Regions from separate parts of the Comamonas testosteroni genome, predicted to be linked through region 1. Evidence: riboswitches for the same ligand, from Rfam matches in the RefSeq annotation. Region 1 holds a riboswitch; each other region holds the start of a gene.
What was found. Region 1 has a riboswitch for cobalamin ahead of F0P97_RS10580 (TonB-dependent receptor). Riboswitches for the same ligand answer to the same signal wherever they lie in the genome.
Positions count from the first base shown of each region.

Region 2: it holds a riboswitch for cobalamin, as region 1 does, so the genes downstream of both, F0P97_RS11600 (CbtB domain-containing protein) here and F0P97_RS10580 (TonB-dependent receptor) in region 1, are expected to answer to the same signal.
Region 3: it holds a riboswitch for cobalamin, as region 1 does, so the genes downstream of both, F0P97_RS11615 (TonB-dependent receptor plug domain-containing protein) here and F0P97_RS10580 (TonB-dependent receptor) in region 1, are expected to answer to the same signal.

Region 1 covers NZ_CP043568.1:2,317,870-2,321,145, reverse strand. The annotation lists gene F0P97_RS10580 (TonB-dependent receptor) at 1-1,186, opposite strand, end outside; cobalamin riboswitch at 1,338-1,578, opposite strand; gene F0P97_RS10575 (hypothetical protein) at 1,819-2,028, shown strand; gene F0P97_RS10570 (cell division protein ZapA) at 2,069-2,449, shown strand.
Region 2 covers NZ_CP043568.1:2,538,437-2,541,712, reverse strand. The annotation lists gene F0P97_RS11610 (TonB-dependent receptor) at 1-711, shown strand, start outside; gene F0P97_RS11605 (histidine phosphatase family protein) at 761-1,333, opposite strand; cobalamin riboswitch at 1,370-1,521, shown strand; gene F0P97_RS11600 (CbtB domain-containing protein) at 1,584-1,799, shown strand; gene F0P97_RS11595 (CbtA family protein) at 1,815-2,609, shown strand; gene F0P97_RS11590 (hypothetical protein) at 2,998-3,276, shown strand, end outside.
Region 3 covers NZ_CP043568.1:2,543,110-2,546,385, forward strand. The annotation lists gene F0P97_RS11610 (TonB-dependent receptor) at 1-58, opposite strand, end outside; cobalamin riboswitch at 296-486, opposite strand; cobalamin riboswitch at 1,174-1,364, shown strand; gene F0P97_RS11615 (TonB-dependent receptor plug domain-containing protein) at 1,580-3,276, shown strand, end outside.

The DNA.
Region 1 (3,276 bases):
GAGGTTGGCTGACGCCCAGCTCCCAAGCATTTTGGCGATCGGACAAACCATCTGTACTCGACGACGAAAGCTTTTCGATCCGTTCGGTGCGCAGACCCAAACTCAGGCGGGTGCGGCTCCCCGACAGCGTCAGATCATCCTTCAGGTAGAACGCATGCGTAGTAGCCTTTGACCGCGATCCAGAGTTTCCCAACACATCGCGCGTCCAACGGCTGTAATCGCTGCCAACGACAAACACATTGTCCATACTCGCCAAACGCGCGGAGTGGCGGGCGCGCAGCGCATAGCTATCAGCCTCTATGTCATAGGCATAGCCCCCCCAGGACGCGACATAGCGCAGTTGCTTTTCGCGGTGGCCCATATCGGCCGCCAACTCCCACTCGCCCAGCGTGGCACTGGCAAACACCGTGGTACGTTGGTTGTCGATGCGGCCATGGTCCGAAGGAGTGCTGGTCTGTCGCGGATTGGCCGCATACTGGGCCGCAGTCAGCGAGCCCGGCAAGCCGGTGTCCATCGAATCCTCGGCATAGCGCACGCCTGCACGCAGCCAGTCGTTGGCCCATTGCCCCGTAGTCGATATGCCGTCGAAGTCAGACTTGAAATTGTCGCGATGGTTGTCGGCCTTGCGCTTGGTGCCGGACACATCCATCGAAAAGCCTCCGCCCACCAGCGTTGCGCTGGCGCGCGCCTCTCGCAAGCCATAGTTGCCGACGCCCGCCTGCACCATGGCTGTGTTGCGACGACCCTTGCCCGCACCGGCCTTGGTCGTAATGACTATCGCGCCCCCCGTAGCGCCTTCGCCATAGAGCACCGCACCGCTGCCGCGCAGCACTTCTATGCGCTCCACACTCTCGATTGGAATCCCAGCCAAGCGTGTGCCGCCCAGGTCGGCCTCGCTGACTTTGATGCCGTCAACAATCACCGCCTGGTTACTATCGGCCGTAGTCCCAAAGCCGCGCAAATCCAAGGCATAGTCGCCGCCCCCATACATATCTTGTCGCCCGACCACGCCGAGCAGGCGCATCAGCGCCTCATTGACAGTACTCACGCCTGCGGCCTGGATGTCCCGCGCCGTAATCACACTCACACCCAGAGGCAGGCTGGCAGCCGGTTCCAAAAAGCGCGTGGCAGTGACTATGGTTTCGGGCAGTGCGCTGACACCGGTTTCCTGAGCCTGAGCAGTCACAGGCAATACACCAGCGATGGCAAGGTTCAGCGCGCCCAAATATGCGCATGAGGTATATCTCTTCATAGGGGGAAACAAAAGCAAAAAACCCCGCCGACTTCCCCGTCGACCTATGGGCAATAACGGCTGAGCACCCCTATCGGAAAAAGACGCGCGCATCCACTGTGTTGGCCGGTATCCGGGCTAGGCGAATCATCCTCTTGCCGGCCTTCCCAGCGCGCAGCGCCAGTGGCCATGGGGAAAAAGGCGGAATGCCGCAGCATTCCATTCGCCGACCGTTGCGGGGGCAGCGCAGGTTCGGAGAGCCAGTGCATCTGGCCAGCCCCTCCCTGCTTCCCGTTGAACTGAGACCACAGAAAGCAGCCTCGAGCACCAACAGGCGCCCATTGTAATGAGCGCTACGCGGCGCAAATCCTTCATTCGAAGTAGCCTTGCGCGGTTCAGGTGACGATTTTTTACCTTAAACACGCCTTTGAGGCACACAGAACTTGCGCAGCACGCTACGATTTTGAGAGAAATATTGCAGTTTCCCGACTGCGGCAGTCAAGCAGGCCGTGCTCTGGCGCAAACTGCGAATTTGCCTGCACATTTATACTCACCCACGGACTGCAAGACCTACAATGGCAGAGTCTATGACCACCCAGCCCTCTCTTGATCTCATTGCCGAGCGCGTAGAGCGTCTGCTGGTGCGCCACGAGGAACTGCAGCGCACCAACACCCTGCTCACCGATCAGGTCATCGCTCTGACGCAAGAGCGCGATTTGCTGCGTCTGCGCCTGCAGGCCGCACGTGCGCGCGTCGATGCATTGATCGAACGCCTGCCCGCCAACCAGGGAGAGTGACAGCCGTCACCCTCCATCACTAGACCCGCCACTGACGCCCATGAAGCAGATCGATGTGCAAATCATGCAGCAAAGCTATGTGCTGACCTGCCCCGATGGTCAAGAAGAACGTGTGCAGGAAGCCGTTCGCCGCGTGGACGAGGCGATGACCCGTATCCGCGACAGCGGCAAGGTCCGCTCACGCGAGCGGGTGGCAGTGCTGGCAGCCCTCAACATGGCGTTCGATGTGCTCGACCGCGATGCCCAGCAGGCGCATATGGCCAACGCCCAGGCTGAAATGCAGGCGCTTGCTCAGGAGCAGTTCGCGCCCCCCGAGGTCAATGAGGCCGCCCAGGCTGAACTGCAGCGCCAGCAAGAGCTTGCCGAGCAACTGGTGCTCAAGCTCGATCAGGCACTGGATGCTGACGCCAGGCTGCTCTGATCAGGTAACCTCAGCAGCAAAGCAGTCATGACCTCCGCGCGACTGCCAATACCCGTTAGAATAAAACCGTCTGCAAATCTGCCGGTTTTTATATTTCCTTGAACCAATGCTCAACGAGCATGGGCTTGATAAATCACCTATTGAGCGTGATCGTCTCGCGTCAGATGAACCCAACGATAGGTTGCTCTTGCCCACCTGAACCCCCGGTTCAGGATGACGAATCGGTGGCATTTGCAGACACCTTTACACGCCACGGGCTGTTGATTCAGTTGGTTTTTTGATAAAAACAGCCTAAAAGGCCAAACAAAACCAAGCAGTTGTACGTCATTGAAATCAACAACTTACGCATCTGTTTTGAATTGATGATTAGCCCGCATTGCGGGCTTTTTTCTTGCCTAATGGACTGAGGTCATGCTCGGCAGCCGCCCTCCTTTGCCTCCTTGTCGGCATCTCGGACGGTGCACTCTGACAGTTCACTGCGGCCAATCTGGCGCTTATGAGCAAGTCAAAGTCAGGCCGTAGGGCATCGACGCCCCAGAACGCGAGCAGCCCTTTGGAGAAGGTGTTCGGTAAGCACTAGCCGAGCTCTGACATTTCAGAAATAAGCTGAGCGACGTTGCACCAAGATAGGCCGGTACAAGCGACAAGTGTGCTCTGTCTGGGTTGCTCCCGCCTCAGCGCCAACTGGCGCCGCGCACACTCGATGCAGACTTGGCCATGATCTCGCAAGGCATGGCTGGGTGGTATCGCGCCTATGCCCGCGAACAGTCACCGCAGGAGCGCGGCGCTGAACAAGAAGCTGCGGCGCGCAAAGCCTCACGCGAGCT
Region 2 (3,276 bases), 220 kb from region 1:
TTCTTTCTGAATGCGGGTAAAGGCTTTCATAGCAACGATGCGCGAGGCGTGATGAGCCGCATCGACCCGCGCAGCGGTGAGCCTGTGGAGCCGTCTCCCGGAATTGCTCCTTCTCGCGGCTGGGAAATCGGTGCACGCACGGAGGCCATTACCGACCTGCAAACATCGATTTCGTACTGGCATCTCCGCTCCAAGTCAGAGCTGATCTATGTTGGTGATGCCGGAACCACTGAAGCCAGCCTTGCCAGCCGGCGTCACGGTGTGGAAATCAATAACCGCTGGACGCCTGGGAAGCATTTTTTGCTGGATGCCGACCTGGCTCTGTCCAAGGCACGTTTCACCAACGGCGACCGCATCCCCAACGCGGTGGATGTGGTGTCCTCTGTCGCCGCAACCTGGCGTGACTTGGGCCCATGGACCACCAGCCTTCAGTGGCGCTACCTGGGTAGCAGTGCGCTGGTGGAAGACAACACCGTGCGCTCCAAACCAGTATCAACGGTCAACTGGCGCCTGACTCGCAGCTTGAAAGATATTCTGGGACGTGATGCGAGCCTGACGCTGGATGTGTTCAACCTCTTCAACAAGAAGTTTGACGACATTCAATACTATTACGGATCACGTTTGCCCAATGAGGCCACCGCAGTTGATGGTCGTATCGTCCATCCAGGTGAGCCTCGGGCCGTGCGAGTGACGTTCCGCACTACCTTCTGATAAGCAAGAGCAGTGGGCCTGCTCATCCAAAATCTGCTCAGGCCTGCGACTATTGATGCTTCAGAGGAACGCCTAGGCACTGAACCTGCCATCTTCCTTGATGGCAGGTGAGTCTGGTCAGACTCAGTGGTGCGATATCCAGGTGGAACATTGCAGTCATCGGTGCACCCAGCACACTCAACACCAGGGCCTTAATGACATTGGCATGTGTGAACACCAACGACATGCCCTGCTGGTGTTGAGATGCTTCAAACCAGCTTCTTGTTCTGCGGCACACCATATCCAGCGACTCCCCATTCGGAGGACTCATGGATGGATCCCGCAGCCAAGTCCCCAGCAACTGAGGTTCGATATCTTTGAGGCTGACGCCAGACCAGAGGCCATAGTCCACCTCCTTCAAGGCAGGCTCCAGTTGATAGTCATTGATGCCCATTGCTTGAGCTGTTTGCTGTGCGGCCCGAGACGAACTGCAAATGACACGCGCGGAATGCCGCTCCGGGCCAGATAAGTTCAGTGAAGCATCAGCAAGCTGAGTCGTATCGAGCCCATCGTCATCAGGAAAGTGTCCTGCACGCAATGCAGGAGGCACCTGTGCACATAACAGTGTGAGCATCGTTCTCATGCTTTTGCGCTCCTACTGAACTCAGCGAATCTTCGATACTTTGGATGAGGCGGCGGTAGAATCTTGCGAACTTTCTTGTCAAAGAAGCTGGTGTAAACCCAGCACGGTCGCGCCACTGTAACGTGAATGAAAGCTCTTGGGCTTTGCTTTCATCGAGTCAGACCTTTGCCAAGAGAAACTACCCCACTGGGTCAGTGCAATGCTGCAAGCCTGCGCTGACTTACCTAGGACGCGTATTCCTGGAGTTCTTATGCAGCCATCTGTTTCTGCCCTGCCATCGGTTGTCCAACCGATTTCTTTTCCTATCCGTGACCAGTTGCCCTGGATCATTTTTGCGGGCCTTTTTTTCATGCTGGCCATTTACTTTGTCGGCATTGAAGAAGGTGCGCTGGCCGTCTTCAACAGTATGTACGTGCACGAATTTGTGCACGATGGCCGCCACTTGCTAGGCTTCCCCTGCCACTGACAGCCGAGGGCTCCTATGATTAGACAACTACTGCTGCGCGGCATGATCGCGGGCTTGGTCGCGGGCCTGTTGGCTTTCTCGTTTGCAAAATTGGTAGGTGAGTCATCGATTGAACAAGCAATTGCGCTGGAGGCATCCGGTGCTAGTCATGAAGACCATGCCTCTTCGCACCATAGTCCTGCACAGACGCAAGAGCACAGTCATCGCCCTTATTTGCCTGAAGAACTGGTGAGCAGAGACACGCAATCAGGCATTGGTCTGTTTGTTGCCATCGTCGTTTTCACATCGGCTCTAGGCGGGATATTTGCAATCGTTTTCTCCATGGCTTACGGCCGCTGGAGCCGACTTTCCGCTAGGGCACTATCTGCCAGCCTCGCCGTGCTGGGCTTCACCTGCATTGCGTTGATCCCCTATATCAAATATCCACCCAATCCACCTTCGGTTGGGCAAGGTGGAACGATCGAATTGCGCACAGCATTGTTTTTCGGCTCCATTGCCATTTGTGTGGCTGCGTTGGTCATAGCGCTTTATGCGGGGCGCAAATTGCCGCAACGGTTTGGTTCATGGGAGGCTGTGATTTTGCGCGCTTGCCTCTTCTTGGTGTTGACTACGACCTGTCTTCAGATACTGCCAACCATCAATGAGGTTCCCGTTGATTTCCCCGCCTCCTTGCTGTGGGATTTCAGAGTTGCAGCACTGGGCTTGCAAGCATTGATCTGGGCGAGTTTGGGGCTGACGTTCGGGTGGCTCGCAGAGAAAAAATTGGAGCTAAATCCTTCACGAGCGAATGACGCGTTTCATTCAAAGTGAAAAAGCACCAAGTATAGAAAGGCGCTTCTCGCTGCGAATCAAAAGTCTGCAATGGGTCGTTCTGCAACGGTCATATACCGGCTGAAGCAGTCGTCCGGCGCGTCGCCGTGAGAGCCTGATCAAGGCTGAAAGTCTCATCAAACTTGGCTTGGTCAATGACTGCTGGTGTCGATATTAGACATTGCGACGCGATTGGTTTAATCCGTCAGTGCGAGCGGCAAATCCCGGGTGGCGGGGGGACAATCAGGATTAAATGCAGAGCAGTCAATATCTGTAGCATCGGTGGCGAACACACATCCCGAGCTTCCTTCTGCGCATTCGCCGCGAGCCGTACGGCCAGCATCAACAAGTGAGGCAAGGATCAATTTCCCACAACTAGGAGATCCCAATGACGCAAGATTCGAGTATCTGGCAGGTGAACTCCCACGCAGCGTCAGTGCGCGCCTCTCTCAACACTGACTCCGTACCCCTGAAATGGGCACATGATTCGCGCACTGGCGAGCCACGTTACATCCACGATGCCGAAGTCATCGACGGAAACGCTAGATGCAAATGTCCTGCCTGCGATCTATCACTAACGCCAGTGTTAGCAGGCCAACCTCTGAGCAAAAAACCCACGGCACATTTCCGCCACCCCAAGGGGGCCCTCAAGGATGACTGCACCCTC
Region 3 (3,276 bases), 230 kb from region 1:
AGGGGACCAGGGCGGGGAGCAGACTCAGAGCGCTGGCGTGAACGATTTTTGATTTCATGGAGTGGCACGTCAGTAGCTTGCCGCAACCAGAATACTTTTTATGCGCAGCGCCGCCTTGCTGGCCAGCATTGGTGAGATGCAGGGCTATCGCAATCGTCTTTGTGCAAGAAAAGGGCAACTCGATCCAGATGTGGACGAGGCTCCGGGGCAGCAAACATAAACATCAAAACGAAAAACGCTTGGTTTACGCTACTGAACGGAGCTATCCGTCCACCTAGAGCCCTCGCTCGATGGCACAGTAACGAATCGCACTGGCAGGTCTCCTGGCTCGCACCGTGTTTGGCGCCATTCACACCTTCCCGCCTTGAGAACAAAGCAGTGGCTTTCGTGAAGGACTCAGTGCTTACAGTTGCGAGGACAGCCACGTAGTTTCAACGTGTTCCCTTTTTCATCCCGAGATGGGAGCGCAGAGCTTGGCAGATTGTAACGATGGCATGAGTTTACTGCCTCGGTCACGAATCCGCTCGCAACGTTAATAAACACATTCTCTTGGAAGCGGACACTCAGAAAGATGTATTGGAATTCCGCTTCTGGCCGAACTCAGTCGGTCAAGACCCGCAGACTTGTCAGCCGTAACCAGCACAGGCGGTTAATTCAACCGGAATACGTAGACCCCCTCAGTACCTACCCGTGGACTGCGAAAGCCGCTCCGTACGGATGACAGCAGAAGGGCTGGAGCTGTTACAGCGCTGCTCGACAGAGATGGTTGTGCTAGATCTAGCATTCCGGACAAAAGTGCCATCGATTAGGAATCAGCCATCAGTACGCATGTCAAATGGCGACATCGTACTCATCATCGCTGTGAACGATTGGGCCTTGATGAGGTCAACTGTGAACGCACGTTTGCCCGTTGCGATGAGCTCAGATAGATAGGTGTAATCCATTTATCGCTGGGTCTCATCCGTTGGCCGATGTGTTTGATTACATCGAGGTGTTCTGCAACCGGTCACGCCGCCACAGTCATCTGGGTGGAGTCAGGCCCGACGATTTTGAGCGCGCCGGGGCTTGAGTCACGGAAGTGTCTACAGGAGTGGGGGAGATTCAGCCTGCCTAGAGGGAGCGCTGCACCACATCGTCTAAATGAGCGAGGAGACAAAATTTTTAAGCCATGTAGAATCCCGCTTCAGCATTGAGCTTCCCTTTTCTAAGGGAATGAAAACGGGAACACGTTGCAAATACGTGGCTGTCCTCGCAACTGTGAGCACCGAGCTGCTGCCATAACCACTGCCAATTTCGGCGGGAAGGGGCACACAGCGCCAAAGACGGTGTGAGCCAGGAGACCTGCCAATGCGAGTCGTTACTGTGCCATTGAGCGAGGGCTCTGAGTGGACGGGTCTACCGATGCAGTAGCGTAAACAAACTCTTTTTGTTTATGTTTGCCGCATCATGATAGTTCCGCATTCACGGTCCCATCGCACCTGACAAGCTCATACTTCGACGACACAGCTCATCGATGCGATGGGCTGCGTTCCGCTGTCTGTTTGTCTGGTGGCGGCAAGCCTTATGACTTGCTACCTCAATGAAAACCAGATTGATGAGCGCTGCGGCGCTCGGACTGCTTCCACCTCTTCTCTCGTCGTTCGCGTTTGCGCAAAGCTCTCCTGGAACTGAACAGGCCACGGGACAAGCTGCGCCATCCTCTCAGCAACGGCCCAGTTTGAGAGATTCCGGCTCAGATGCCGCCGGAACCCAGTTGGCGGAAACGCTGGTGGAAGCATCCAAGCTGGATAAAGATGTTTTCACGCTGACGCAAGCTGCAACCATCATCGAGCAGGAGCAGATCGAGCGCGGCTCGTACACTGATCTCACCGAAGTTCTTCGAAGTGTGCCTGGGCTGGAGTTCAAACAAGTCGGAGGCCCAGGTCAGTACAACTACATCAAGATGAGAGGCTTTGGCTCTGCCAACGTGTTGGTTGTGGTCGACGGGGTTTCCATGAATCTGCCCAGCACGGGAGATGTGGCCAACCTACTGAGCCAATATGATCCTTCGTCCATCTCTCGCATTGAAATTCTGCGAGGACCACAGACGGTTCTGTACGGCTCGAACGCAACTGCTGGAGTCATCTCGATTACGACGAAGCGTGGTTCGCTCGAGCCCAAGCGCAGTATCTCTGTTGAAGCTGGTTCTCTCGGTTGGAAAAAGGCCAAAGCCTCGTTTCAACAGGCCTTTGATGTTGCCGATGGCAAGCTGAGCACCTCTTTATATGCGTCTCACACTGACAGCGATGGTCTGCTGAAGTACGAAGGTACTCGTGACACCACACTTCAAGCGTCTGCTGATTTTCGTGGAAAGTCCATCGATGCCGGCATCGCCCTCACACATAACAAGAATCGCTTTAACTATGCCCAACTGAAAGAGGTCACAACGGGTCCTAACGGCGCCCCGGCCTATTGGGGCATGCAGCTTCCGGATCCCAACGCCTACAACGATCGCCGCACAGACACAGCTAGCGCCTATCTTGAGCAACGTCTCACAGAGCAACTCAGCCAACGCTTGGAGCTTGGTTGGACGCAGACACGTCGTACCAACGCGGATCCCAACGACGGGTTGCTGGGATATGTCACCGCCCCCTGGAATCATTTCTCTCTGGACTATAAAAATTACTTCAATCAGGGAGAGCTGGTTCCGTTCTACGACAGCGGTTTTGTCGGCACTGCCAACTACAAGGATCAGAGCAAGCAGCTGAACTACAGCCTCAAGTATGCGGGTCAAGGATTCAAGGTCCTTGGCGGCGCAGAGCTCTACGATGCGAGCGCATCACAGTGGGGGGCTTATGGCAGCTTGCAGGGCAAGAATAAGCGCAAGTCGCTCTATGCCAACGGGGAATACCAAGTTGGCGTTTCCGGTCCTATTCTTGCCGCAGGGGTTCGTCATGACAAGTACGACGTCTGGGGGAGCAAGACAACAGGGAGCGTGGGGATCAATCAGCAAGTTGGCAATGTGACCATCTTTGGCAACTATGCGACCAGCTATGCAGCCCCGACTTTGTCGCAGCTCTACAACCCGACGTATGGCAACACCAACCTCAAGCCAGAAAGTGGTCGCATGGTTGAGTTGGGCATCCGCCAGGTCCTACCCAGCCTTGGCGCGAACTGGGAAGCCAATCTCTGGAAGGGCAAGGTCAAAGATGCCATTCTGTATGACGGCAGTATCACTAATTCACGCACCAGCAGCGGCTATGGGTTGTATGCGAATGGCGACGCGCTGGAAACGCA